DNA from 4 places in the Comamonas sp. Z3 genome. Region 1 is predicted to be linked to each of the others. Evidence: predicted binding sites of a transcription regulator. Region 1 holds the regulator's gene; each other region holds the start of a gene.
The links. Region 1 encodes FNR, which switches genes on or off when oxygen is low (the NO sensors DNR and NnrR bind a similar motif). Its sites were predicted from a motif close to TTGATNNNNATCAA; they were not measured.
Positions count from the first base shown of each region.

Region 2: a site for FNR is predicted at 2,868-2,881, ahead of clpB (ATP-dependent chaperone ClpB). Genes of this name have one in related genera too.
Region 3: a site for FNR is predicted at 5,175-5,188, ahead of FSY59_RS17510 (universal stress protein). Genes of this name have one in related genera too.
Region 4: a site for FNR is predicted at 3,557-3,570, ahead of FSY59_RS14675 (DASS family sodium-coupled anion symporter). Genes of this name have one in related genera too.

Region 1 is NZ_VOQU01000001.1:827,961-834,952, forward strand. It holds gene ccoG (cytochrome c oxidase accessory protein CcoG) at 1-1,138, shown strand, start outside; gene FSY59_RS03915 (FixH family protein) at 1,254-1,559, shown strand; gene FSY59_RS03920 (hypothetical protein) at 1,931-2,194, shown strand; gene fnr (fumarate/nitrate reduction transcriptional regulator Fnr) at 2,361-3,083, opposite strand; gene hemN (oxygen-independent coproporphyrinogen III oxidase) at 3,399-4,781, shown strand; gene FSY59_RS03935 (sulfite exporter TauE/SafE family protein) at 4,785-5,498, shown strand; gene FSY59_RS03940 (HD-GYP domain-containing protein) at 5,609-6,853, shown strand; gene FSY59_RS03945 (EAL domain-containing protein) at 6,856-6,992, shown strand, end outside.
Region 2 is NZ_VOQU01000002.1:653,607-660,598, reverse strand. It holds gene FSY59_RS07680 (hypothetical protein) at 1-108, opposite strand, end outside; gene clpB (ATP-dependent chaperone ClpB) at 138-2,750, opposite strand; gene FSY59_RS07670 (molybdenum cofactor biosynthesis protein MoaE) at 3,163-3,621, opposite strand; gene FSY59_RS07665 (hypothetical protein) at 3,675-3,929, shown strand; gene FSY59_RS07660 (hypothetical protein) at 3,933-4,259, shown strand; gene FSY59_RS07655 (hypothetical protein) at 4,328-4,915, opposite strand; gene FSY59_RS07650 (GIY-YIG nuclease family protein) at 4,912-5,262, opposite strand; gene FSY59_RS07645 (TetR/AcrR family transcriptional regulator) at 5,434-6,006, opposite strand; gene FSY59_RS07640 (MFS transporter) at 6,096-6,992, shown strand, end outside.
Region 3 is NZ_VOQU01000005.1:471,205-478,196, reverse strand. It holds gene FSY59_RS17540 (LysR substrate-binding domain-containing protein) at 1-467, opposite strand, end outside; gene FSY59_RS17535 (M20 aminoacylase family protein) at 562-1,782, shown strand; gene FSY59_RS17530 (tripartite tricarboxylate transporter substrate binding protein) at 1,785-2,783, shown strand; gene FSY59_RS17525 (helix-turn-helix domain-containing protein) at 3,062-3,490, opposite strand; gene FSY59_RS17520 (DUF2938 family protein) at 3,570-4,061, shown strand; gene FSY59_RS17515 (hypothetical protein) at 4,166-4,540, opposite strand; gene FSY59_RS17510 (universal stress protein) at 4,606-5,052, opposite strand; partial or broken gene FSY59_RS17505 (Rrf2 family transcriptional regulator) at 5,768-5,937, shown strand; gene FSY59_RS17500 (long-chain fatty acid--CoA ligase) at 6,595-6,992, opposite strand, start outside.
Region 4 is NZ_VOQU01000004.1:560,889-567,880, reverse strand. It holds gene rpsM (30S ribosomal protein S13) at 1-180, shown strand, start outside; gene rpsK (30S ribosomal protein S11) at 198-602, shown strand; gene rpsD (30S ribosomal protein S4) at 693-1,316, shown strand; gene rpoA (DNA-directed RNA polymerase subunit alpha) at 1,428-2,426, shown strand; gene rplQ (50S ribosomal protein L17) at 2,563-2,946, shown strand; tRNA gene FSY59_RS14685 (tRNA-Met) at 2,987-3,063, shown strand; gene FSY59_RS14680 (hypothetical protein) at 3,148-3,465, opposite strand; gene FSY59_RS14675 (DASS family sodium-coupled anion symporter) at 3,730-5,235, shown strand; gene FSY59_RS14670 (alkylhydroperoxidase domain protein) at 5,245-5,835, opposite strand; gene FSY59_RS14665 (CMD domain protein) at 5,832-6,527, opposite strand; gene FSY59_RS14660 (putative FMN-dependent luciferase-like monooxygenase) at 6,524-6,992, opposite strand, start outside.

The sequences.
Region 1 (6,992 bases):
CATCAGCGCGCTGGGGCTGTTTCTGTTTACCGCAGTGGCCGGGCGTCTGTGGTGCGGCTTTTCCTGCCCGCAGACGGTCTATACCGAGATCTTCATGTGGATCGAGAGCAAGGTCGAGGGAGACCGCAGCGCCCGCATGCGCATCGACAAGCATGGCTGGACCTTCGAGAAAATCTGGAAGAAGTCGCTCAAGCAGTTCCTCTGGATTGTTCTGTCCCTGTGGACCGGATTCACCTTTGTCGGCTACTTCGTTCCCATCCGTGAACTGGGTGTGGAGCTGATGGCCTTCCAGGGCAGCTGGCAGATTTTCTGGGTGCTGTTCTACGGCTTTGCCACATACGGCAATGCCGGCTATATGCGCGAGCAGGTCTGCAAGTACATGTGCCCCTATGCACGCTTCCAGAGCGCCATGTTCGACAAGGACACCATGATCGTCAGCTACGACGTCCAGCGTGGTGAAGCGCGCGGCCCGCGCAGAAAAGACGTGGACTACAAGGCACAGGGTCTGGGTGACTGCATAGACTGCAAGCTTTGCGTTCAGGTCTGCCCCGTGGGTATCGACATCCGCAAGGGGTTGCAGTACGAGTGCATTGGCTGCGGTCTGTGCATCGATGCCTGCAACTCCGTGATGGACAAGATGGAGTACCCGCGTGGCCTGATCCGCCTGACCACGCAGAACGCCGTGGCCAAGCTCTGGAAGCAGGCGCAGGTGATCCGGCGTATCTTCCGCCCGCGCGTGCTGATCTACTCGACCGTGCTGCTGGCGCTGAGCGCAGCCATGATCGCCAGCCTGGTACTGCGCGAGCCGCTCAAGGTCGACGTGATTCGCGACCGCGCCGCGCTGTCGCGCATCGTGGCTGGCGGCAAGCTCGAAAACGTCTATCGCCTGCAGATCATGAATGCGACCGAGTCCGAGCAGCACTATCGCATCAGCGCCACGGGGCTGGATCAGCTGGAGGTAGTGTCCGAGCAGGAAGTCTCGGTAGGTCCGGCCGAGACGCGCGGCATTGCGGTGCGCCTGCAGATTCCCTATGGCTCGGCCGCTTCCGGCTCGCACCCTGTGCATTTCAATGTGGATGCTCTGACGGCTGGGGCCGGACGCATCTCCGAAAAATCCGTGTTCCTGGTGCCGCGCTAGGCCTGCGGCATGCATCGTGACAGCCACGCAAGGGCATCGCGAATCAGCAACAATTGATGCTGCCCGATTGCAGGTTTGCAATTGGGCGCCCAGATTTCTGAAAAGAGGTTTCACCATGTCGGCAGCACAAGCCAAGGCCCCGCAAAAGGCCAAGATCATCCACCCCGAGGACGGCAAGCCCTGGTGGAAGTTTGCCCATGTCTGGCTCGTCATCGCCGGTCCCGCCGTGGTGGTGGTCGCGGGCATCGTGACCGCCTATATCGCCATGAGCAAGCCGGATCCCGTGATTGACCCCGACTACTACCGTCACGGCATTGAAATCAACCAGCGCCTCACCGAGAGTGAAAAAAGCCTGGCGCCGGCAGTGACGGGGCGCAACCATGCCGCGACGCCGGCCAAGGACCATCCGCTGGATCGCTGACCGAGATTTCAACGCATCCCAAGGCCGCTTCCGCGGCCTTTTTTGCGGCCCTGGTTGCAGACTTTTCTGTAGCTCGGCCGGTCGCGGCGGCGCTCTATGTCCTGGTCGACCGCAGAGTCGGGCGGGTCTCTGCAGTGCTCAGAAACCGGCAAAGGATCTCCGGCTGGTATTCAATAAAAGGAGCGCATAGCGCTTTATCAGGACTATTTCAGATAGATATAGTCCTTGAATCGATACAAATAAAGCGCTGCAAGCTCTTTAAATAATAGCGGTCCAGGGTTTCCCATCTGAGTGCATGCCCTTGGTACGGCTGGGAAGGTCATGGCAATTGTGCAAAATGGGTTCAAACCCACAGGCCAAGGAGAATCGCGATGGATGCTCGACGCTGGATGTGGATTGTCTGGCCGGCTTTTCTGGCTGCGGCAATCATGGAAATGGTGGTATTTGCCTTTGTGGATCCGCTGGACATGCACTGGCTGGGCTCGCCTCTGGAATGGTCGCGCAATGCCATTTACACGCTGGCCTTTTTTGCCTTCTGGGCGGTCACCGTGCTCAGCGGACTGATGACCGTCATGCTGGGGCGTTCGGCCAGCGATCTGAACCAGGGAGTAGTCTCCGAGCCCCTGGTCGAATAAGGCGCTGCGCACAGGACCGTAGTTTCGGGGCAGGTGGCGGCCTTGGATGCAGGGGCTGGCCGCTCGCTGTGCCGGCGGCCTCGGCGGCGGCAACTCCTGGCAGGCATTCGCCGCCATCAAAAAAGCCCGCTGTCTGCGGGCTTTTTCTTGAAGGCTGCTGTTGAACTCAGTCCTGGCATTGCTGGCTGTTGACGATGCGCCTGAGCGCCTCGGTATCCAGAATGCGCAGATGGCGCTGTCTGACTTCGATGATGCCTTCCTCGGCGAACTTGGAGAAGGTGCGACTCACGGTCTCCAGCTTGAGCCCCAGATAGCTGCCGATTTCTTCACGCGTCATGCGCAACACCAGCTCCGACTTCGAAAAGCCGCGTGCGGACAGGCGCTGCACCAGGTTCAGCACAAAGGCCGCCAGGCGTTCTTCGGCGCGCATGCTGCCCAGCAGCAGCATCACGCCATGCTCGCGCACGATTTCGCGGCTCATGACCTTGTGCACATGATTTTGCAGTGCCGTGACTTCGCGCGAGAGCTGCTCGAGCTTGTCGAAAGGCATGATGCAGACTTCGGCATCTTCCAGCGCCACGGCATCGCAGGTGTGGTGGTCGTTGACGATACCGTCCAGACCGATGATCTCGCCGGCCATCTGAAAGCCCGTGACCTGGTCGCGACCGTCTTCGGTGGCCACGCTGGTCTTGAAGAAGCCGGTGCGAATGGCGTACAGCGAGGTGAACTCCTCGCCGTTGCGAAACAGCAGCCCGCCCCGTTTGACCTTGCGGCGCGTGGCCACAATTTCGTCAATGCGCTCCATTTGTTCATCGTCCAGGCCCATGGGCATGCACAGTTCACGCAGATTGCAGTTGGAGCAGGATGCTTTGATGGTCTGAAGATTCATGGGCTTTTCAGCAACGGCACAGACAGACTTGGACTGGAGAGTCGCGCCGATCATTGACCTCGTAGTTAGTGATGAGTTGGATCAAATTGTCGCAGTACTTGCATGGCGCTCTCTTGATATTCATCAAGGACAGCTGGATTGCCTTGGTGCACATTGTTTGCATTCATTCAAAAACATGTGCTTCTGCCCATTATGGGCATGATTTCCAGGATTTGATTTCCTTTGAAATCTGCCCATTATGGGCATGATTTCCAGGGTCTGATTCCCTTTGAAATCTGCTCAATGTGGAGTGTGGGCGCACCCTAACTTTCAGTTATGACCGCAGTCACGCCCGAGTTGCTGAGCCGCTTTGATATTCCTGGCCCACGCTACACATCATTCCCAACAGCCGACCGTTTTGTTGAGGCTTTTGGTGCAGACGACTACATCTTGGCGCTGAAACAGCGCAAGACGCATTCGGGTTCACGCGCCTTGCCCTTGTCCGTTTATGTGCATGTGCCGTTTTGCGAGTCGCTTTGCTATTACTGCGCCTGCAACAAGATCGTGACCAAGCATCATGAAAAGGCTGCCGAGTATCTGGATTATCTGGGCCGTGAACTGGCCATGCATACCGAGCATTGCGGCAAAGGCCAGCTGGTAAGCCAGCTGCATCTGGGAGGCGGCACGCCGACCTTCTTCAGCGATGCCGAGCTGCAGCAGTTGATGCTTCTGATGCGTGAGCATTTCAAGCTCGATCCGGCCGGCGAGTATTCCATCGAGGTCGATCCGCGTACCGTGAGCAACGAGAGGTTGAAGACACTCAAGGACATGGGCTTCAATCGCCTGAGCTTTGGCGTGCAGGATTTTGACCCTGCGGTGCAGAAAGCGGTGCACCGGGAGCAGCCAGCCGAGCAAGTCTTTGAGCTGGTGGCCGAGGCCCGCCGTCTGGGTTTTGTCTCCATCAATGTGGACCTGATCTACGGCCTGCCCAAGCAGACATCCGAGTCTTTTGCGCGAACGCTGGCCCAGGTCAATGAGTTGCGTCCCGACCGTATTGCTCTGTATGCCTATGCGCATCTGCCCGAGCGCTTCAAGCCGCAAAGGCGTATTGCATCGGCTGACTTGCCCATGGGACAGGAGAAGCTGAACATGCTCTCCGGCGCAATTGATGCATTCATGAATGGTGGCTATGTCTATGTCGGCATGGATCACTTTGCACTGCCCGACGACTCTCTGGCCATCGCCAAGCGTCAGGGGCGCCTGCATCGCAACTTCCAGGGCTACAGCACCCAGCCCGATTGCGACCTGATTGCACTGGGCGTATCGGCCATCGGCAAGGTGGGGGCCACCTACAGCCAGAACGTCAAGACCCTGGAAGAGTATTACGACGCCATTGATGGCGGCATGCTGCCCGTGCAGCGCGGACTGGCGCTCTCGCGTGACGATCTGGTGCGCAGAGCCATCATCATGGCCATCATGTGTCAGGGCTCCGTCCTGTACGAGCCGATGGAGCAGGCCTGGCTGATCAATTTCCGCGAGTACTTTGCTCGGGAGTTGGCAGCGCTGGCGGAAATGCAGCGCAATGGCCTGGTTCAGCTATCCGACGAGGGCTTCAAGGTCACGGGCCTGGGGTGGTTTTTTGTGCGCGGAGTAGCCATGCTGTTTGATCGATATTTGCAGGCCGACCGAAACCGAGCGCGCTTTTCGCGCATCATCTAGCGCATGTTGTTTTCGCTGGTCTGGACTGCTTTGATCATGGGGCTCGTGGGTGGGCCCCATTGTCTTGTGATGTGCGCTGCGCCCTGCAGTGTAGTTACAGGGGCAAGGCCTGTCAGCGATGGCCAGGTCATCGCCTTGCACGGCCTGCAAAAACGCCAATGGCTGCGCACCAGCCTGTTTCATCTGGGACGCATTGCCGGCTATGCCCTGCTGGGCGGGGTTGCGGCCGTGGCGATGGAGAGTCTGGCCTGGCTGACCAGCCAGACAACGGCCTTGCAGAAGTTGTGGACGCTGATGCATGTCGCGGTCATGGCCTGGGGTCTGGCCATGCTGGTGCAGGCGCGGCAGCCGGTATGGCTGGAGCAGGCGGGGCGCTCTGTCTGGGCCAGGGTCCAGCCCTGGGTCGTCGCCCCGGGAGGGAGTCTGGCCGCAGGCTTTGCCTGGGCCCTGATGCCTTGCGGCTTGCTGTATTCGGCAGTGCTGGTGGCCGCGCTGAGTGGCGGAGTCTGGCAAGGTGCTCTGTCAATGGCAGCGTTTGCCATTGGCGGCGCAGCGTGGTTGCTGGCGGGCCCCTGGTTGTGGCAGCTGGGGCAGTCGCATCTGAATGCATTGCGGGCGCGCTGGGGCACCAGAATTGCGGGTTTGATGCTGATTGGTGTTGCGAGTTGGGCTTTGTGGATGGATCTGGTCTACAAACCCAGCCTTTGGTGCCGATAAGTCACACAGGAGGGGAATGTTGGTGCAGTTTGCATCCCAACAGACCCTAGTCATGGTTGAGCAGTCATGGAACTGCGGAATAATGTCTTATCTTGTGTGTAGCGCTCAAAGTGAATCGTTTCGTTGCTATTGATATCGGACAACTGCGAATTGGCATGTATGTCCATCTGGAGACTGGCTGGCTGCGCCACCCGTTTCCCGTCAGCAGCTTCAAGATTGTCAATGACGAGCAGTTGCAGACGCTCAGGACCCTGAAGCTCAAGGCCGTACAGGTTGATCTCTCCAGAAGTGATCTGGAGGAGGCTGTCACGCCTTCCGTCGCGCCTCCTCGCTCCGCTGCGAGCCATCCGGACAGCGATGCGCATGCCTGGCGAGACAGCATTCTGGGCGTGCAGTCCCGGTTTTTGGGTGCGGTGTCGGTATTTGACGATGTTCAGGCCCTGTTGCCTGCCAACCCCGAACGGGCGCGCGCCACGACGGATAGGCTGGTTGCGCAGCAAGTCGTCAAACTGGCGCAGGATCGTGATCTGAGCTTGCATCTGCTCGCGGATACGGGCGGCGTCACATTCGGTGTTCATGGAGTGAACGTTTCCGTGCTGAGCCTGTTGCTCGGCAAGACGCTGGGCTTGCGCAACGATGTGCTGCAGGATCTGGGCACGGCAGCGTTGCTGCATGACATCGGCAAGCCAGGGCTGGAGATTTCCGCGTCGGCCAATGCACTGAATCAAGCCACGGATCGCATGCCGCTGCGAGAGACCACCTATGCACGGCATGTCGGAGAGTCGGTGGCTTTGGCTCTGTCCATGGGCTATCCTCCTTCGGTCACGACGGCCATCGCCCAGCATCATGAGTGGGCCGATGGATCGGGCTTTCCGCTTGGCCTGCTGGCGACCGATATGGATGTTGCCGGACAGATACTGGCGCTGGCCAACAATTTCGAGCGTTTGTGCAATCTGCCACTGCAAGGCAACGAAATGACGCCCCACGAAGCCATGGCCGCACTGTACGGGCAGTACCGCCAGCGCTATGCACCTGAAGTGCTCAAGGCATTCGTGCAGACCCTGGGTGTCTATCCGCCGGGGTCCTTGGTGGAGCTCAGCGATGGGCGCATGGGCGTGGTGGTGTCCGTCAATACCAGCCAGTCTCTCAAGCCGCAGGTGCTGACCTATGACACGCAGGCGGCGCAGAAGTTGCGGTTCGTCGATTTGCTTGAATATGTGGGCTTGGGGATTCGTCGCGGTCTGACGCGTAATCAGCTATCGCGCAATGCGCTGGAAGCTTTACAGCCACAAAGACGTCTTTGCTATTTTTTTGACAGTTCTGCAGCACCTGCTGTCGAGAAAGATCTCGCGTGACCATGCCGCAGAGTTTTCTGATCGACCCTCTGCTCGCCGCCATGCTCGATGGCTTGCAGGAGGCCGTCTGGCTGCTGGATGCGCAGAGCCTGCGCGTGCTTCATGCCAATGCGGCAAGCACGCAGCTCACGGGCTACAC
Region 2 (6,992 bases), on a different contig from region 1:
GGCGATGAGGCAGGCCACGGCCATCAGGCACAGGAAGAACACCAGGCCCACCAGCATCAGCATGATGCGGACGGCCCAACGGGTTGCAGTGGCGGCGAAATCGTTCAAAGCAATACCTCTTTCTAGGGTTCGAGACCTCAGGCAGTGCCTGCGGACTCGAACCGGAACACCCCGGGATCATTCACCGGGTCGACTGTCACAGCTATCGTACTCTTGGGCGGGAACTTTCCCTCGAGTAACAACTTGGACAGCGGGTTTTCAATACGCTGCTGGATGGCTCGCTTGAGAGGACGGGCACCGAACACGGGATCGAAGCCCACCTTGGCCAGCTCGGCCAGGGCCTGCTCGGACACCTGCATGCTCAGTTCCATCTTCTGCAGACGGCTTTCCAGCAACTTCAGCTGAATTCTGGCAATCGCCTCGATGTTCTTGGCATCCAGTGCATGGAAGACCACGGTTTCATCGATACGGTTCAAGAATTCGGGTCGGAAATGGTTTTTAAGTTCCCCCCAGACCGCTTCCTTCACATCATCCGCATCCTCGCCAACCATGGCCTGTATCAGATGCGAGCCGATATTGCTGGTCATCACGATCACAGTGTTCTTGAAATCCACCGTGCGCCCCTGACCGTCGGTCAGGCGACCATCGTCCAGAACCTGCAGCAACACATTGAAGACATCGGGGTGGGCTTTCTCCACCTCGTCCAGCAGCAGCACGCTGTAGGGCTTGCGACGCACGGCTTCCGTCAGGTAGCCGCCCTCTTCGTAACCCACATAGCCGGGAGGCGCACCGATCAAGCGTGCCACAGAGTGCTTTTCCATGAACTCACTCATGTCAATGCGCACCAGATGGTCCTCGCTGTCGAACAGGAATCCTGCCAGCGCCTTGCACAGTTCGGTCTTGCCCACGCCCGTGGGGCCCAGGAACAGGAAGGAGCCGGTGGGACGGTTGGGATCGGACAGGCCGGAGCGCGAGCGGCGGATGGCATTGGCCACGGCAGAGATCGCCTCCTCCTGGCCCACCACACGCTCGTGCAGCTTGTCTTCCATGTGCAGCAGCTTGTCCTTTTCGCCCTGCATCATCTTGGCCACGGGGATGCCCGTGGCACGGCTCACCACCTCGGCGATCTCTTCGGCTCCGACCTGGGTACGCAGCAGCTTGTTGGCCGTCGCGCCATCCTGGCCTTCTTCCTTGGCCTGGGCTTCATGCAACTGCTTTTCGAGTGCGGGCAGCTTGCCGTACTGTAGCTCGGCCACCTTGTTGAAATCGCCCTTGCGCTTGAACTCCTCGATCTGGATGCGCAACTGGTCCACTTCCTTGCGGATCTGCTCCGAGCCCAGAGCGCTGGCTTTCTCGGCCTTCCAGATTTCCTCGAGGTCGGCGTACTCGCGCTCCAGGCTCTCCAGCTCTTCCTCGATCAGCTGCAGACGCTTTTGCGAAGCCTCATCCTTTTCGCGCTTCATGGCTTCACGCTCGATCTTGAGCTGAATCATGCGGCGCTCGAGCTTGTCCATCACCTCGGGCTTGGAGTCCATCTCGATCTTGATCTTGGCCGCAGCCTCGTCGATCAGGTCGATGGCCTTGTCAGGCAGAAATCGGTCGGTGATGTAGCGATGGCTCAGCTCCGCAGCGGCAACGATGGCGGGGTCGGTGATATCGACGTTGTGATGCGCCTCGTACTTCACCTGCAGGCCGCGCAGAATGGCAATCGTGTCCTCCACCGAAGGCTCGTCCACGATGACCTTCTGGAAGCGTCGCTCCAGCGCTGCATCCTTTTCGATGTATTTGCGGTATTCATCGAGCGTGGTCGCACCCACGCAATGCAGCTCGCCGCGCGCCAGTGCGGGCTTGAGCATATTGCCGGCGTCCATGGCGCCATCGGCCTTGCCGGCGCCCACCATGGTGTGGATTTCGTCGATGAAAAGAATGATGCGGCCTTCGTCCTGTGCGATTTCCTTGAGCACGGATTTGAGGCGCTCCTCGAAGTCGCCGCGGTACTTGGCACCGGCCAGCAGACCGGCCATGTCCAGCGACAGCACGCGCTTGTTCTGCAGGCTCTCGGGCACCTCGCCGGCCACGATGCGCTGGGCCAGGCCTTCGACAATGGCAGTCTTGCCCACGCCGGGCTCGCCGATGAGCACGGGGTTGTTCTTGCTTCGGCGCTGCAGTACCTGGATGGCGCGGCGGATTTCATCGTCGCGGCCAATCACCGGGTCCAGCTTGCCGCTGCGGGCACGCTCGGTCAGGTCCAGCGTGTATTTCTTGAGCGCTTCGCGCTGGCCTTCGGCTTCCGCACTGTCCACGTTCTGACCTCCTCGCACGGCATTGATGGCCGCTTCCAGGCTGGACTTGCTCACGCCGCTTTGCTTGAGCAAGGCACCGGCACGCGTGGCCGAGCCTGCGGCATCGGCCAGCGCCAGCAGGAACAACTCGCTGGCGATGAACTGGTCACCGCGCTTGAGGGCTTCCTTCTCCGAGGCCTGAAGCAGACGGGCCAGCTCGGAGCCGACCTGCACATCGCCTTGCTGCTGCACGCGCGGCAGATCAGCCATGGCCTGTTCTGCCAGGTTCTTGAGTTGCTGCACATTGCCGCCGGCACGCTGCAGCAGCGCACGCGGGCCGTCGTCCTGGCGCAGCATCGCCACCAGCAGGTGCAGAGGGTCGATGGTGGATTGATCAGCACCGAGCGCCAGGGACTGCGCGTCGGCCAAGGCTTCTTGGAATTTGGTCGTCAGTTTGTCAATTCGCATGGTTTGTCGCTTTCGCTCCAATCAGATTCATTGCTGATTTATCTGATAGCCAGGTGGTGAATTTCAAGACCGGAAAGGGCAATAAAGCGGCGCAGAAGGCAGCAGAGAGCTTGCTTCTTGAGAAAAATCAAACGCGCTCTACGCCCGAGGCCAGACCCGAGCATGGCGCCTCACAGTCTCATCGCATGTAGGCCCAAACCCACAATGCGCCCCATTGCGGCTGCACACCACTCCGGGCTTGCCAGCACGGAAACCACCAAAAACCATAGCTACTTGCGCTTGATACATAAGTGTTGGCAGCACTTTTATTCATAGAGTTCCAAGAACATGCGCCGCTGCACACGACCGGGTGCCACCAGCCCCCCCCCCGCCGACGGGGCTCCGATATCGGCCAACGCTCAGGCGGCCGTTCTTATTGCCACCGTGCCAGCGCCTGTTCGTCGCTGACACGCGCATCCACCCAGCGAGCTCCCTGCCCGGTCTGCTCTTTCTTCCAGAACGGCGCTTCGGACTTCAGATAGTCCATGATGTATTCGCAGGCCTCGAAGGATTTGCCGCGGTGGGCGCTGGTCACGGCCACCAGCACGATCTGGTCCATGGGCTGCAGCAGGCCGATACGGTGAATCACGCGCGCGCCATAGATGCCAAAGCGCGCCACGGCCTTATCGATGATGGCTTCGATCGACTTCTCGGTCATGCCGGGGTAATGCTCGAGTTCCATGCTGGAGACGGCATCGCCCTCGTTGCGGTCGCGTACCGTGCCGACAAAGCTGCAGACCGCGCCCACGCGTGCATCGCCGCCGCGCAAGGCGGCGATCTCGGCCGAGAGGTCAAAGTCCTGGATCTGAATGGATACGCGTGATGCAGTCATAGCCGCATTGTCGCAGGCCAGCATGGGCATGTCCGGCGCATTAGCATTGCGCCATGGCCACACAAACCATCAATCTGCCGGAGTACACGCTGTACCCCTCTCCGCGCAACGAGCACCGGATGATTTTCGAGTTCCAGCTCTTTGTGCCCTATCCCTACGAGCTGATCCATCTGCCCGACTACAACTTCAAGGGCAAGGCCACGCTGTTTGCCGCCCACCGCAAGCGCGACAACAAATCGGGCCAGCTCATCACCTGCGAGCTGGCCGTGGACATCGAGCGTTTCGAGCGCCTGTTCGAGCCAAGCTAAGCCATGGACGACACCAGCCAGATTCAGCCGCCGCCCAGCTTTGCCGAGCTGTTTCGCACTCGCAGCGGCAAGCTGTCCGCCCCAATTGCCGAGGTCGTCGCACGCTATGAGCTGTGCGAAGACCTGGCAAGCCATCTGACCGAGCAGGCACAGACGCTTTATCACTCGGGCAATTCCTCGGAAGAGCAGGTACTGCTGGGCATGCATGCGGGCCTGGCCGCGGAGGGCTCGGTCGTCACGGAGCCTGAAGCGGGCTGGATCGTGCAGCGCCTGGCCGAGCTGCTGGAATGGCGTGCACCGCAGTTCCCCACTCCTGCAGAACCGACCTGAAAGCCCGGACAGAAGCGGTTTTCAGCGCTTTAAGACCAGCATTTTTCGCTTCAAACGCCGGAGCTAGATCAGAAGGCTCCGGCAGGCGCATGCAGACGCTGCCAGGCCAAGGACCGCCAGGCAGGCGTTCCATAGGCGGCGACCAGATCGCGCCCGATGACGGCCCAGGCCGGGTCGGCTGGGTTCAGACCCAAGGCCTCGATGAACGGTGCTTGCACGATGAAGCACTGGCGCCGATAAGGCAGCAAAAAACCATCCACCTGCTGTGCGAGCACGCTGCGCGCCTGTGCGTACTCGCTGAACCAGATGTGCAGAAGAATGCCGCTACGCGGCACATGCCAGAAGCTGCCCATGTCATCTCCCGGTGCCGCCAGCGCTCCCAGCACCCGACGCGCCTGCTCCCAGCCGGCAAAGCCGGCCTCGCGCGCAGCCTGATGCAAGTGGTCGCGCAAGCTGGTCGAGCCTGCAGCCCCCTCGCGACGCGCACGGCTCAAGCGGACGCGGGCACGCACCTTGATCTCGCCGATCAGGACCTGCGGCGACAGGCGTTCCGCAGCAGAACTTGCCCCCATGGCCGGACCCGGTGGATCAATCGCTGCAGCACCAGCGGGCAGCGCCTGGCCTGAGCTCATGGCATTCACGGTTTCGCTGCTCATGACTGCACCCCTTGCAGCTCTTGCTGCCACAGAGACAGCAGGGCCTGAAGTTCGGCGTCATAGTCGAACAAGGGGTCGTCGCGTTCCTTGATGCGGTCCAGTACCTCGAAACGGAATGCCTGTGCGCCATGGCGGGCCCAGGCCTGGGCCAGTGCCGCATCGCGCCGGGAGCCATTGCTCAGCTCGAACCGCAGGCGGTTGAGTATTGCGTCCACATTGCGGCTGGCACCCAGGCGCAACAAATCGGCGGCATCGCAGCGCACCGCGTAGACACCCATGGCGGGAAACGCCTGTTTGTAGTCCCGCGTCAGCGCGCGCCGCGCCTGGGGATGGAGAGATGAAGTCATGACAGTGCTCCAGGTTGCATCGGAGCCCCCCGCGCTGGGCCCTTGGAACAACCATGGTCTGACAGAACATCGAATCGAGCGTGAACACGCTGCCTAAAGCAAGGGTGAGAGCCTCTTGTGCGGGCAGGCGCCCCTTTTGCGCCTGTGAGCTGCGATTCTAGTGCAAGCGCCTCAGATCTGCGCAGGTGTCAGCTGCTCGACCAGCTTGCGCCCGAAAGCCACATCGGGCTGCAGACCATAGAGAATGCGATAGACGATGGGTGCCACCAGTTGATCCAGCAAGGTGTCCACATCGGGACCCGAATCGCCGCGCGCCCGGGCCCTGCTCAGCACAATGCCGAGCTGCTCCCGGATGATGTCCACGCAGGCGCAGGTCACCTGATCTTCCTGGGTCGCCACCAAGGTATCGCGCAGCAAGGTACGCCCCAGAGGCGAGCCCATTTCCTCGATGTATTGCTCGGTCCAGGCCTGCAGATCGCCATGCAGGCTGCCCGTGTCCGCCGGCTCGGCAATGGGACGGATGCGCTCCAGCGCCACATCGGCCAGCAGTTGCGGCAGATCGCCCCAGCGGCGGTACAGCGTGGAAGGCGTGACGCCGGCTTCGGTGGCTATCAGGGGGAAGGTCAGCTCCTCGCGCGGCATGCGCTCCAGCAGTTTCCTCACCGCCTGATGCACGCTGGCCTGTACACGGGAGCTGCGCCCGCCAGGCCGGGATTGGACCGGGTCTTTTGCAATCATGGTCATTAAAGCTAAATATTTGCGTTAATGAGAAGTTAACGCAGAATACGCAAACGCAAAAAATTTGCTTTTATGGTAGCGGAGCCTGCTTTTCCATGTCCACATCCTCTGTATCCCAGACTGCGGTGTCCAGCACCCGCAATATGGCTGCTGTCGCCCTGACCCTGGCCAGCTTTCTGGCGGCCTCCAGCGCTCCCACGCCCTTGTATCGCCTCTACCAGCAGGCCTGGGGCTTTTCGTCGGGCATGCTGACCCTGATCTTCGCGGTCTACGCCTTCAGCCTGCTCGTCGCCCTGCTCACCATGGGCGCACTGTCCGATTACCTGGGCCGACGCCCCGTCATTCTTGCCGCCCTGGGGCTGGAGGCAGTTTCCATGCTGATGTTTGCCCATGCACAGGATGCGCAAGCCCTGCTCTGGTCTCGCGTGGTGCAGGGCTTTGCCACCGGCATGGCCAGTGCGGCCCTGGGCGCGGCCCTGCTCGATATGGACCGCGAACGCGGTGCGCTGATCAACACGCTGGCTCCCATGATCGGCATGGCAGCAGGAGTGTTCGGCGCCAACCAGCTGGCCAGCCACGGCCATGACGGGCTGCACCAGATCTACTGGTGGCTGCTGCTGGTCTTTGCGGCATCGGCCTGGGCCATCGCCGTGATGCCTGAAACCGTCAGCCGCCGCAGCGGAGCCCTGGCCTCCATGCGTCCTCGCATCCGCCTTCCCGCACATATCCGCCCGGCCTTCCTGCGCATGGCGCCGCTGGATATCGCCGCCTGGGCGCTGGCGGGCTTCTACCTGTCGCTAGGCCCCACCCTGCTGCGCGTGATCACCGGCTCCACCCTGATGGCAGGCCTGGCCGTGTGCATCAACACCCTGAGCGCCGCTGCGGCCATCTGGCTGCTGCGCCACTGGACAGCCCAGCGCATGCTGCGCTTTGGCGGCTCGGTGCTGCCCCTGGGCATCGTGATACTGCTGCTGGGCGTGGCCAGCCACAGC
Region 3 (6,992 bases), on a different contig from region 1:
TCATAAGGCAGATCTGTGGGGTCGGCAATGGCCAGCGCGAAGTCCAGTCGTCCCTCGAGCAGAGCCGGAATCAAGCTGCTAAGAAAGCCTTCACTGAGCGCCAGTTGCACACCCGGCGCCAACTGTTCAAACGTTTTCCAGACTTCGGGCAGCGCCTTGATCGAAACCAGGGGCGACATCGCCACGGCCACCCGGGCGCCCGAGCCGCCGCGGATCAGCCGTACCTCTTCGCGCGCCTTGTCCAGCATCGACAGCGCCAGGCGTGCATGGGATAGCAGCACTTTTCCAGCCGGGGTGAATTCAATGCCCCTGTAGCTGCGTACCAGCAGCTCTGCACCTACATCCTCCTCCAGTTCGCGAAGCGACTTGGTCAGGGCGCTCTGGCTCAGAAAGAGTGCACGGGCAGCAGCACGTATGGAGCCGCTTTCGGCGACCTGGGTGAAAGCCCGAATCTGATGATTTTTCATGGGGGCAGGGTTTTCATCGGGTGAATCGTTTTGGTTGTCTCCTCGGAAAATATACCGGCTTTTGGTGCGATGACCGAGACGCTACATTTTTTGCATGCACTCGAAATTCAGCTCCTACATAGATACCGATGCCATGCTTGCATGGCGGCACGCCATCCATCGCCAGCCTGAACTGGGTTTTGAGGAGTTCCAGACCAGCGCGCTGGTAGCGCATTGCCTGCGCGAATGGGGCTATGAAGTCACCACCGGCCTCGCGGGAACAGGATTGGTTGGCTCCCTGAAGTTTGGCCCTGGTTCCAGACGCCTGGGACTGCGTGCGGAAATGGACGCACTGCCCATTCAGGAGGACACGGGCCTGCCATGGGCCAGCGAGGTGCCCGGAAAAATGCACGGTTGCGGGCACGATGGTCACACCACCATGCTGCTTGGCGCGGCACAGGCGTTAGCCAAGCTGCATCGCGAAGGCGAGCATGTAATGGATGGCATGCTGCATCTGATCTTCCAGCCTGCGGAAGAACTGGGCGGTGCGGGCGGCGCCCAGCGCATGATGAAGGAGGGACTGTTTTCGCGCTTTCCCTGCGACGCGGTCTTTGCCATGCACAACATGCCAGGCATGGAGCAGGGCCAGATCCTGTTTCGTGAAGGGGCTTGCATGGCCTCCTCCGATAGGGCAACTCTGGTGTTCGAGGGCTGCGGCGGCCACGGCGCCATGCCGCACCTGGCGACCGATCCTACGGTGGTTGCCGCGTCCACAATAATGGCCTTGCAAAGCATCGTCGCACGCAATGTAGATCCGCTGGCATCTGCAGTAATCACCGTGGGACGCCTTCAGGCCGGGCAAACCTACAACGTGATCCCGGAGACCGCCGAACTGGAGTTGAGCATCCGGGCCCTGAAGCCCGAGGTGCGCGACCTGCTGGAGGAGCGCATTCGGGCTGTGGCGCAAGGTCAGGCCGACAGCTTTGGCGCACAGTGTCACATCACCTATGAGCGCGGCTACCCGGTGCTGGTCAACTCTCCCGCTGAAACCCGGCTTGCGATGGGTATAGCGCGGTCGCTGTTCGGCGATGCGCGGGTCATAGCCAATGCCGATCCGCTGTGCGCGAGTGAGGATTTCGCTTACATGCTGGAAGAGCGCCCTGGTTGCTACCTCTTCATAGGCAATGGTAACAACGGTCACACACATGGCAGCGCCTCGGGACCCTGCAATGTGCACAACCCCAGTTTCGACTTCAACGATCGCAACCTCGAAACCGGCGCCACATTCTGGACGGCTCTGGCCCATTTCTTTCTTTCAACCCACGCCCCAAGCTGATCATGAAAAAAACCGTCTCCACCTTCCGTCGACATGCCTTCGTCCTGTCGTTGGCTTCCTTGTGTGTGGCCCCATTCGCAATGGGCGCTGCCCAGGCAGCCGATCTGCGTGTGGTGACTTTGCTCGTTCCGTATCCGGCCGGTGGCCTGTCGGATTCGATCGCCCGGGCGATAAGCGCGGCATTGGGCCGGGCCTTGAACCAGCAGGTCATTGTGGACAATCTGGGCGGCGTCAGCGGATCACTGGCCGCGCAGAAGGTGTTGAACGCGCCCGCTGACGGGCACATGATCTTTCTCGGCTCACCCAACGAGGTGATTCTCTCGCCGATGGTCAACGCCGCCGTGAAGCTAAGAGCCGAAGACTTTCGCATGCTGGGCCAGGTGGCAGTGAATCCGCTGGTTTTGCTGACCCGCTCCACACTGCCGGTGCGCAACGTCGATGAATTCATTGCCTATGCCAAGACCCAGGACAAAGGTCTGTCCTATGGCAGCGTCGGCATGGGCTCCATGTATCACCTGTTGGCTGAAAGCATGGCGCAGCAGACCCAGATCCACGTCACGCATGTGCCCTACAAGGGCATGGCACCCATGGTGCAGGATGTCGGAGGAAACAGCATCGACTTTGCCATCCTGCCCTATGCAACGAGCTTCAAGGGAATGTCCGAGCAGGGGCGCCTGAGGCTCATCGGGTGGCTGGCTCCCACACGCAGCGAGCTGGATACCTCTGTGCCCGCTCTTGGCGAAGGCCAGATTCTGAAGAACTTCAGCCATTCCACCTGGGCCGGTCTCATGGTGAGCCGCAAAACTCCCGAGGACATGGTGGTACGTCTGAACAAGGCACTGGCCGAAGTGCTGCGTGATCCCGAGGTGCGGCGCCAGATTGCGGCCACCGGATCGGAAGCGCCGCAACCCCAGACGCTGGCTGAGGCGGAGCGGAAACTCAGGGAAGACACCGTCAAATTTCGCGCCATGGCCAAAAACATTCAACTCCAGCCGCAGTAAGAACCGCAGGCTCAATCCGTACAGGAAGCTTTCGCAAGTGCGGCGGCCAGCGGCACGCACAGGAAGTTCAGCCTGGGCTGCCTGAAGCTAAAAAGGTCGCAATCAGCCCGCCAAGCTTTGCGACTTACTCTGCCAGGAAATGACCGGCGGGGTACAGCTAGCAGGCACAGCCGGGATGCGGTGATCCAGAACGTTTGTCTCGGCGGACATTCGTGCAGGCTTGGGGTGACCCACAGCGGTTGGCTGTGGATTGCTCGGTGAACCATCAGAGCAGGAGCTCAACCCCCTTTGGCTTTGCTGGCTGCGACTGTTAATGGCGTGATTTTCCCTGCCAGGGCTGCATGCATCAGTCCTTGAAACCTAGCGCAATCCAGATGATTTTTCTCAGGGCAATTGGCCGCATGCCGCAAGCCGTCACGCACGGCCTTCAGCCGCTTGATGGACTGCTGCACCTGATCTGCCTTGGCAAGCAGCATTTCGCGACTGACCTGCACTTTTCCGTCAGAGGGCAGCATTGAGCGGATTTCTTCCAGTGAGAACCCGGCAGCGCGCCCAAGGGCGATGACGGACAGTCGCTCCAGTACCTGAGCATCGAACAGGCGTCGCTGTCCCTGTCGGCCGATGGAATGTATCAATCCCTTCTCTTCGTAGAAGCGAAGTGTCGATGGGGGTAGCCCGGTTCTTCTTACTACTTCTGAGATTTCCATATTCAGCTCTTGCGCTCAAGTGCACTTGAGCACCTACAGTGGTGCGCATCACTGTAATCCTCAGAGGCGATGCTAGGAAATGATTAATCTGACGAGTATTTTTACACCGGCTCTGGCTGTCGGTATCGGCGCGACATTGCTGATGGACCTGTGGTCTGCAATGCTGCGCTGCATGGGCGTTGCCACCCTGAATTACGCACTGCTTGGACGCTGGTGCCTCCACTGGCGAAGCGGTACCTGGTTCCACCAGTCCATTGGAGAAGCTTGCGCTGCACATGGCGAAAAAATCATTGGCTGGACGGTGCATTACCTGACCGGCATCCTGTTTGCCATGATGTTCTTGAGCATTGCGGAGCCTTCGTGGACAGAGGATCCTGCCCTAGTGCCCGCGCTGGTATTTGGCGCAGCAACCGTGGCGCTGCCCTGGTTCGTTCTGCAGCCAGCGTTAGGAGCTGGGGTGGCTAGCGGAAAAACACCTCGTCCCTGGCGCAACCGCGCGGTGGGACTGACTACGCATCTTGTTTTTGGTGGGAACCTCTATCTTTGTGCGAAAGCAATGGCATTGATCTAGGTTTCGAGTTGCGCAGCAAGATGCAAAATGCTTTGCATCGTGCCAAGACCTTGTATAAAGCGAGCAACGTCAAGGATTGCACTTCCGGTGCATGCCTTCACCCGTCAAGCCGCTTCATCATGGCACGCGACCTTGACATTGATGGCGATGAGCTCGACCTCGGCGCTGACTTTCATGCCGGCGGAGGTTGCGAGTACATGGCTGACATTCATCTGGGGAGCTGCTGTTTTCTGCCCGGCCACAGAAAGGAAGTCAGACCTTGAATGCAGGTTTGTTCCATGATTTAGAACTCCATAGCTGTTCAATGCCATCACGCATCCTGGTGCTGCTGCCCTTTTGACCTGAGGCAGATTGAACCGATGGGCGGCCTGGGGGGCGGTAATCAGGCTGGCACAGTCAGCAGCCAGTGGCAGCTGTTTCGCCGGTGCGCATTGATAGGCGATTCGCTTGTAGGGGGTGATGTTTTCGATCTGGTTCATTCCTGCAAAGGTGAAAGCCTCAGGCGAGACGAGCGCCCGAGGCTTTCACTCGCAGTGCTGATGAATCACACGGGGCGATGCACCAATACCGGAATGCTGCTGTTGACCAGCACGCGCTGGGTTTCGCTGCCCAGCAAAATGCCGGCGATACCCTTGCGGCCGTGCGATGCCATGCAGATCAGATCGCAACGGCTGTCTTGCGCCTGGTGGATGATGGCCTGGTTGATAGAGATATTCGTCATCCGTGCGGTCTTGCAGTCCACGCCCTCGGCCGCGGCGATGTCCGTCGCAATCTTGAGCACCTGGTCGGCTTCCTTCTCGGCGCTCTTAGCCATTTCTGCAGAGTTGTAGGCCATCATCGCCTCAGCACCATAGATCATGGCGGTGTAATCCGGCATTACATACAGCGCCGTTACCTGTGCACCTTGCTCCTTGGCCAGCTGCATGCCCGCGCGTAGCGCGGCCTCGGAGAGTTTCGAGCCGTCCGTAGGAATCAAAATGTGCTTGAACATATCCAGCCTCCTGGCGCGTCAGCGCGCCTGTTGTTGAGCAATGAAATCGATCGAATGCCGTATTCATACTCACACTCCGGGCCGGCCAAAGCAACACACTGCATCAGTATTCAGACGATTTCTTGATGACAATCAAAACTTTGAAAGCAAGTAAAAACGCCTCTATCGCTTACCCATAAAGCGATGACAGCTATCAAAACAGCACTCCTGACGCCTCCTTCGTGGCTTGCGCTGCTGCAGGTTGTTGAGGCATGACATGTATCTAGTTCGACTTCATCGACCGGGCGTGGTGAAGAGTGGGGCGGCCCTTGCTGTTGTGGTTCTGGTTCAGAAAACAGCTGCTGTGCAGTCCGCCTTGCTTCACCGTGCGGCGGCCCTTACCTGCACAAAGGTCGGTTCCATATTGTGATGGCGTGACGGCTGCGCCTTGACTCCCTGGCGGCTGCTCAAGGACTCGCATCAATGATCGACAAGGCATCAGAACCTGCATGCTGACGAGACTTGGAAGCAAGTTACGGTCTGCCGCTGCTGGTATTTGGCCTGGGCGCAGCCGATGAAGGTGGCTGGCCTTTGCCCTGTACCTGTGGCGCTTTGTGCCATTGCTGATTCGGCCGCGCCTACCCCCTGCTGGACTGTCCGCAGCCCAGCCAGCGATCAAGTCCAGACAATCCGCTTCAACGGAATCCTTCGATGCTTCTCACTCTGATCCCAGCGGCTGTGCACGATTCCCGAGATCGCGCAGGCTTATGAAATTTCCGAGGCGCATCTGATGAAGGTGACGCATCAACCGGCCCTGCAAGGCTGGATAGTCACGGTGCGTGGCAAAGGAGGCGGCATGCACCTGTCCCATATGACGCACAGATCAATATCGGCGCCGTGGTGCGTTGAATGAAGCCCGACTTCGCGCTGGTGGAATGCTTTGGCAGTGACGACCGGCCAGGTTCTTGCCGGTGAGGGTAGGGCAGTGGAAACGCAATGCGCTGAGAGCGATCACGGGCAGCAGTCCGCTTAGTACTTTCATGTTCCGGAGATTGCAGGGCAGGCTATGCGCCGCGGATGCAACCAGGCCAGCGAAGCATACGATGGAGTGCAGACATCTGCCGATGAGCAGTGAAATCAGCAACTGTCGCAGGGATTTATGAAACTTCGCCAGCTCACATCGCGCCATATCAGTCGGTGCATGGATGCATAGGTGATGGCTCTATGCATTTGCGATGCTGCAGTTGTCGCCAGCAGGAGGCCGGCCGTGCAAGCGACGAAGCGGCTGACGCGGGTGTCACTGCCGTAATGAGGCAGAGGCGAAGATCAACACTGGCAAACAACCGGGTGAGGATTCTGGGCACTTCTTGGGTTCTCAAGGCTGCATAGTCGAGCGGGCATTTTTACTACCGGAGCATCGGGTTGCAGGGCCATGGCTTTGGACAACAACAGTTCTTTAGCCTGTACATGCATGTCATATGGGCCTCCAAGAGATAATATGGCTTATTTAATGTAACTTACATGAATTCATTCAGGGCTCCCAAACCCTGAATTCAACCATTCCTAGGCTTTTGTTTTCCAGCTTTCGATGGGCTTGCCATACATCTGCTCGATGGCATCTTCGTAGTAAGCCATCAAGTTCTTGCGCTTGAGCTTGAGGGTAGGGGTCATCAAGCCGTTGTCAATGCTCCAGCTATCCCTGACCAGATGGATCGCTCTGGGCACTGCATAACGGGCAAAGCTACGTGTCTGCTTTTCGATTCTGGCAAGTGCTTCTCTCTCAGCAGCAGCATGGTGCAGGCTGGAAGCGTCATCCGGGTTCAGGCCGACACTCCTGGCAAGCACTTCCCATTCCATTTGACTGACAACGGCGATACAGGCGATGAAAGGACGATCCTCGCCAACCACAAACACTTGCTCAAACAGGGGATCGACGAGGATGGCCTGTTCCACATCATTGG
Region 4 (6,992 bases), on a different contig from region 1:
ATGACTCTGGAAGGTGATCTGCGTCGCGAAACCACCATGAACATCAAGCGTTTGATGGACATCGGTTGCTACCGCGGTTTCCGTCATCGTCGCGGCCTGCCCATGCGCGGTCAACGTACCCGCACGAACGCCCGTACTCGCAAGGGTCCGCGCAAGGGTGCAGCGGCTCTGAAGAAATAAGAGATTGAAAGATCATTATGGCTAAGTCTCCCGCAAACAACGCAGCTGCTCGCGTTCGCAAGAAGGTCCGTAAGAATATTTCTGACGGTATCGCGCACGTGCACGCTTCGTTCAACAACACGATCATCACCATCACCGACCGTCAAGGCAACGCTCTGTCGTGGGCTTCGTCGGGTGGCCAGGGCTTCAAGGGTTCGCGTAAGTCGACTCCCTTTGCTGCTCAGGTTGCTTCGGAAGTGGCCGGTCGTGCTGCTATCGAACAGGGCATCAAGAACCTGGAAGTCGAAATCAAGGGTCCCGGTCCTGGCCGTGAATCCTCGGTTCGCGCCCTGGGTGCTCTGGGTATCCGCATCACTTCCATTTCGGACGTGACACCGGTTCCCCACAACGGCTGCCGCCCTCAAAAGCGTCGTCGTATCTAATTTTTTTATCAAGCCCACCGCCGCCCAGGTGCATTTGCATCGCGGGCGGCTCCCGTGTTTGCGCACGGTAGATGACACAAAGGAAATCAAGTGGCACGCTATATTGGCCCCAAGGCAAAACTCTCCCGCCGCGAAGGCACCGATCTGTTCCTGAAGAGCGCTCGTCGCTCCATCGCAGACAAGGCTAAGTTCGACACCAAGCCTGGTCAGCATGGCCGCACTTCCGGTCAGCGCACTTCGGACTACGGTCTGCAACTGCGCGAAAAGCAGAAGGTCAAGCGCATGTACGGCGTGCTGGAGAAGCAATTCCGCCGCTACTTCGAAGCAGCTGACCGCAAGCGTGGCAACACTGGTGCCAACCTGCTGTCCCTGCTGGAATCGCGTCTGGACAACGTTGTGTACCGCATGGGCTTCGGCTCCACTCGTGCTGAGGCACGTCAGCTGGTGTCGCACAAGGCTATCACCGTGAACGGCCAGTCCGTGAACATTCCTTCCTACTCCGTGAAGGAAGGCGACGTGGTTGCCCTGCGTGAAAAGTCCAAGAAGCAAGCTCGCGTGGTCGAGGCTCTGCAACTGGCTGCTCAAGTGGGCTTCCCCGCATGGGTGGAAGTGTCTGCTGACAAGGCAGAAGGTACTTTCAAGAAGTCTCCTGACCGCGATGAATTCGCAGCTGACATCAACGAATCCCTGATCGTTGAGTTGTACTCGCGTTAATCTTTAGCAGCGACATTTCTGTAACCGTCCCCACGGCGCGAGGCATCGCGCCGTGGGTGCTTCACCAGCCTTACCGGTGTAACGAGCCGAGGGTATTGAGAGGAAGTCTGCATGCAAACGAATTTGCTGAAGCCCAAGACAATCAATGTCGAGCAACTTGGTCACAACCGTGCCAAGGTTGTTCTGGAGCCGTTTGAGCGTGGCTACGGTCATACGCTGGGCAATGCCCTGCGCCGTGTTCTGCTCTCCTCCATGGTGGGTTACGCAGCGACGGAAGTGACGATTGCTGGAGTGCTGCATGAGTACTCCTCCATCGACGGTGTCCAGGAAGATGTGACGAACATCCTGCTGAACCTCAAGGGTGTGGTGTTCAAGCTGCACAATCGTGACGAAGTCACCCTGAGCCTGCGCAAGGATGGCGAAGGTGTTGTCACTGCCCGTGACATTCAGACCCCCCACGACGTAGAAATCGTCAACCCTGATCATGTGATCGCCCATCTGTCGCAAGGCGGCAAGCTGGACATGCAGATCAAGGTGGAAAAGGGCCGCGGCTATGTGCCCGGCAACGTGCGCCGCTACGGTGACGAATCGACCAAGTCGATCGGCCGTATCGTGCTCGACGCTTCGTTCTCGCCCGTCAAGCGCGTGAGCTACGCTGTCGAATCCGCACGTGTGGAACAGCGTACCGATCTGGACAAGCTGGTTCTGGAAATCGAAACCAACGGTGCCATCACCGCTGAAGACGCAGTGCGCGCATCCGCCAAGATCCTGGTGGAGCAGCTGGCAGTGTTTGCCCAGCTCGACGGTGGCGATATCGCCAGCGTGTTCGACGCTCCTGCCGGTGGCCGCGGTGCTGCCACCTCGTTCGATCCCATCCTGCTGCGTCCCGTGGACGAGCTCGAGCTCACCGTACGTTCTGCCAACTGCCTCAAGGCAGAGAACATTTACTACATCGGTGACCTCATCCAGCGTACCGAAAACGAGCTGCTCAAGACTCCCAACCTGGGTCGTAAGTCGCTCAACGAGATCAAGGAAGTTCTGGCTTCCCGCGGTCTGACGCTGGGCATGAAGCTCGAGAACTGGCCACCAGCTGGCCTGGAAAAGCGTTAATCGCTACAATAGAGGACTTTGCTGAAATCGATCGGTTTTGGCAAAGTCCAAGTGCCTCGGGCAGTACCTGATACGGCTGCCTGATTTAATTTAGAAAAGATCTCCGGATAAAAACGGGGAGCAAAGGAAAAGCACCATGCGTCACGGCAACGGCCTCCGCAAACTGAACCGCACTTCTGCACACCGCAAGGCAATGCTGCAGAACATGATGAACTCGCTGATCGAGCACGAAGCCATCAAGACCACGGTCCCCAAGGCCAAGGAACTGCGTCGCGTCATCGAGCCCATGATCACTCTGGCCAAGGTTGACACCGTGGCTAACCGCCGTCTGGCTTTTGACCGTCTGCGCGACCGCGACAGCGTGACCAAGCTGTTCAACGTGCTGGGTCCCCGCAACGCTCAGCGTCCTGGCGGCTACACACGTATCCTGAAGATGGGCTTCCGCGTGGGCGACAACGCTCCCATGGCCTATGTGGAACTGGTTGAGCGCGCTGAAGAAGCCGCTGCAGCAGCTGAATAAGCCCGAGCGGGCTGAAAAGCCTGCTATAATTTGGAAATACCGCGCGATGGAGCAGTCTGGTAGCTCGTTGGGCTCATAACCCAAAGGTCGGAGGTTCAAATCCTTCTCGCGCAACCAAATTGAAAAAGGTCACGACAATGTCGTGACCTTTTTTTTGTCCATTTTCTCCATGGGCCAGAAGGCTGCACCCGCCTCAACTCGTCATGCCCCTGACTGTGTGCCTGAGCGACGGCGCAGGTGCTCGCGTACGCGGTCGGCGATCACCTGGGCGATTTCCGGGCTCAGCACCTCGCTGATATGCAGCACTTCGGTGTAGTGCAGATAGAGCAGACCGCGCAAGGTCCGGAATGCCGTCTCATGTGTGGCCCCGCAGATGCTGGCATCGTTGGCCAGCACACGCTCCACGGCTCCAGGCTCAAGCAGCCGGATCTTGCAGATAGCTGCCTGATGCAGGATCTCCAGGTCTATTTCCTCAAGGCGGTTTTCCCATTCATCGGGCAAGAATCGGTTCGCTGGCATATAGGGTGGCTCTCCTGCTCAATCCATGGACATCTCAGACCCGGATGCTGGCATACCCTGGGCCAGGCCGTCGGTTTTGCTTCTACAAGTCTTGATGCTTATCAAATGCCGACAAGGTGAACGTCGGCCTGGGGACAAGGCCGTGCGGCACTGCATCATGATGCCAGTCTGCGACCTGAGCACCAATGCCCGTCCGTGTCTCCTGAATTTCTCCGAGCTGAGGTATGGTGTCTCGATGCGCTACAGGTAAAGAAAAGGACTTGTATGTTCGAGAAAATCGTCTCGATGTTCCGCTACTTCAAAGCAGCCGTGCCGTTTCGGCTGGTGCCTGCACTGATTGCCACCCTGGTGCTGATCGGTCTGCTGCTGACACCGGTGCCGGCCGGGCTGGATACCAAGGCATGGCAACTGGTGGCCATCTTTCTGACGACCATCGTGGCGATCATTCTCAAGGTCATGCCCATAGGTGTGATGGCTCTGATGGCGATTGTCATCGTGTCGCTGTCCCAGGTCACTTCCAGCTCATCCAAGGGCGCGATCACGGATGCGCTGAGCAGCTTTGCAAACCCCCTGATCTGGCTGATCGTGGTGGCGGTTCTGATCTCGCGCGGCCTCAAGAAGACGGGGCTCGGCAACCGCATCGGTCTGCTGTTCATTGCGCTGCTGGGCAAGCGCACCATAGGCATAGGTTACGGACTTGCGATCTGCGAGCTGGTGCTGGCCCCATTCACGCCCAGCAACACGGCGCGTGGCGGCGGCATCGTGCATCCGATCATGAAGTCCATTGCCAACGCCTTCGAGTCGGACCCGGCCAAGGGAACCCAGGGCAAGGTCGGGACCTATCTGGCACTGGTCAACTACCACTCCAACCCGATCACCTCGGCCATGTTCCTGACCGCGACGGCGCCCAATCCTCTGGTTGTGGACCTGGTGGCCAAGGCCACGGGCCAGTCCCTGCACCTGAGCTGGACAAGCTGGGCGCTGTACATGCTGCTGCCAGGCCTGCTGTGTCTGCTGCTGATGCCGCTGGCGGTCTATCTGCTGTCGCCTCCCGAGCTCAAGGCCACGCCCAATGCCGTGGAGTACGCTCGTGCCGAGATGACCCGCATGGGGCCGCTGTCGGGCAAGGAGCGTGTCATGCTGGGAACCTTCGGCATGATGCTGCTGCTATGGGCCAATGTGCCGCAGATGCTGTTCGGTCCGGCCTTCACGCTGGACCCGACCGTGGTGGCGTTTCTCGGCCTGTTCGCCCTGATCATCACAGGCACCATCGACTGGGATGATGTGCTGTCCGAGAAAAGTGCCTGGGACACCCTGATCTGGTTCGGTGCCCTGGTGATGCTGGCCGAGCAGCTCAACAGACTGGGGGTGGTCGCCTGGTTTGCCGAGGGCCTGAAGAATGCCATCGTCGCCAGCGGCCTGGACTGGCTGCCTGTGGCTGCCATTCTGGTGGGCGTCTTCGTCTTCTCGCACTATCTGTTTGCCAGCACCACCGCCCATATCAGCGCCATGATGCTGGCCTTTCTGACCGTGGGTGCGCAACTGATCCCCGCCGACTACGTCGTGCCCTTCATGCTGATGATGACGGCCGGCTCGGCCATCATGATGACGCTGACGCACTACGCGACCGGAACATCGCCCATCATCTTCGGCAGTGGCTATGTGACTCTGGGCGTCTGGTGGCGCGTAGGTGCTGCCATGTGCGTGCTGGAGCTGCTGATCTTCGCTGTCGTCGGCGCTGCCTGGTGGAAGTTGCTGGGGCTGTGGTGACCTACGTCCTCAGGTCGCCGTATGTAGGGGCTCGCCCAGCGACAGCATGAGCCGGTTGGCCCAGTTGAAGAAAGCCGTGCCGTGAAGCGCATCGGAGATGGCGGCGTCGTCGAGCCCGGCGGCGCGCAGCGCATCGATATGACTGGATTCCAGCGCGGGCGGCGTCTGCGTCAAGGCCACGGCGGCGGCGACGATGGCATTCCAGCGCGGACCCAGATCGCTGCCCGGGCCTTCATCGAGCAGGCGCTGCACATCGGCGGCGCGTTGCGAGAAATGTGTGGCAAAGCGCGCATGTACCGAAGCGCAGTAGATGCAGCCATTGGTGCGTGAGGTTGCAGCAGCTGCCAGCTCGCGCTCGGCACGCGCAAGCCCCGCGTCGGGGTTGTAGAAGATGTCCTTGTCGGTGCGCGTGCGTGCTCCCAGCGTGTCGGGGTCGCGCGCCAGCAGCCGGAAATAGGGTGAACGCGCGCGCGCCGCATCCACCAGTCCCGCATGGTGGCGCTCGCTCAGCTCGCTCTCCTGCAGCGGAGCTATCCATGGCTGCCAGTCTAGCTGTTCCTGGGTGAAGACCTGGGGGGAGGTGTTGTGCGTGGTGGTCATGGCTGGGCTTGCAGGGCGAGGGTGGGAGATGCCGTGGTGACTGCAGCTCGTGCGCCAAGCACGCGCAGCCCCGCCACGAGGCGGATCTGGAAGGACAGGAAAGAGGCGAGCTGGGACAGGATGACGATATCGGTCTCGCTCCAGCCGGCCTGCTGCAGCGCCAGCAAGGTCTGGGCACTCGCATCGCGTGGGTGGTAGGCCAGCAGATGGGCATGGGCCAGCGCGGCGCTCAGGCGTGGGCCCAGCAAAGCCGCATGCGCCGGGTCCACGGCGTAGCTGGGGCCGCTCTGGTCCTCGCGGCTCAAGGGGCCGGGCGGATAGATCCCGTAGGGGCCGTGCGGGCCGCTGCCGGCCTGCAGGCTGGCAGCGCGCCCGCGCACCACTTCCGAGCTCACGGCATCGGCCAGATCGGCATCCTCGGCCGCCAGGGCGCGTGTGTAGAAGGCCGTGCTGCGAGGCTCGCCATGCAGGCCTGCCGTGAAGGCGGCCAGCGTCAGGCGCTCGCGCAGGGAGACGGTTCCTGCAACGGGCTCGGCGGGGGTGAACAGCGCGGCAAAGCTTTGCTGGGCCTGGGTGCGAGCCTCGCTGCGGTGGCGGCGCACCTGATCCAGTGTGCTGCCGGCAGCGATATCGGCGAGATGGTCGATCACATCTTCGGGAAAGCGGGTCTGTGCGGTATTGCTCATCGTCATGCGGTTTGAAGCAGTTCGGTCCGGACTTGGGGTTGGAAAGCGCCGGTGGGGGCCTCGCTGCGGCGCCAGCCCAGAGCCGGCGCGACGACGGCTGCCGTCAGCTCGATGGAGCGCAGAATGGCCTGGTGCGGCGGGTCGATGGAGTGGACCTGGAACACGATGTCGCTGGCTTGCGCCAGCGCCGTGTCGGCGCGCAGCGAGGCGATCACCTCCTCGGGTGTGCCCACATGCACGTCATAGGCTTCAATGAGCTGCTGCAGCGGCGCCTGCGGATCGACGCGCGTTGCCCATTGCGTGGACGCGGATGAGGTCAGGGCCGCATGACGCTGGGCCGAACGGCGCAGGCCGGCCTCGGCCCATTGCAGTGCCTGGGCGCGCTTGTCGGACACGAGCAGGGTGCGCGATGCCAGGATGCGTGGCGCGCGTCCTGCGGGCAGGGCCGCGAGATAGGCCTCGATGATGGGG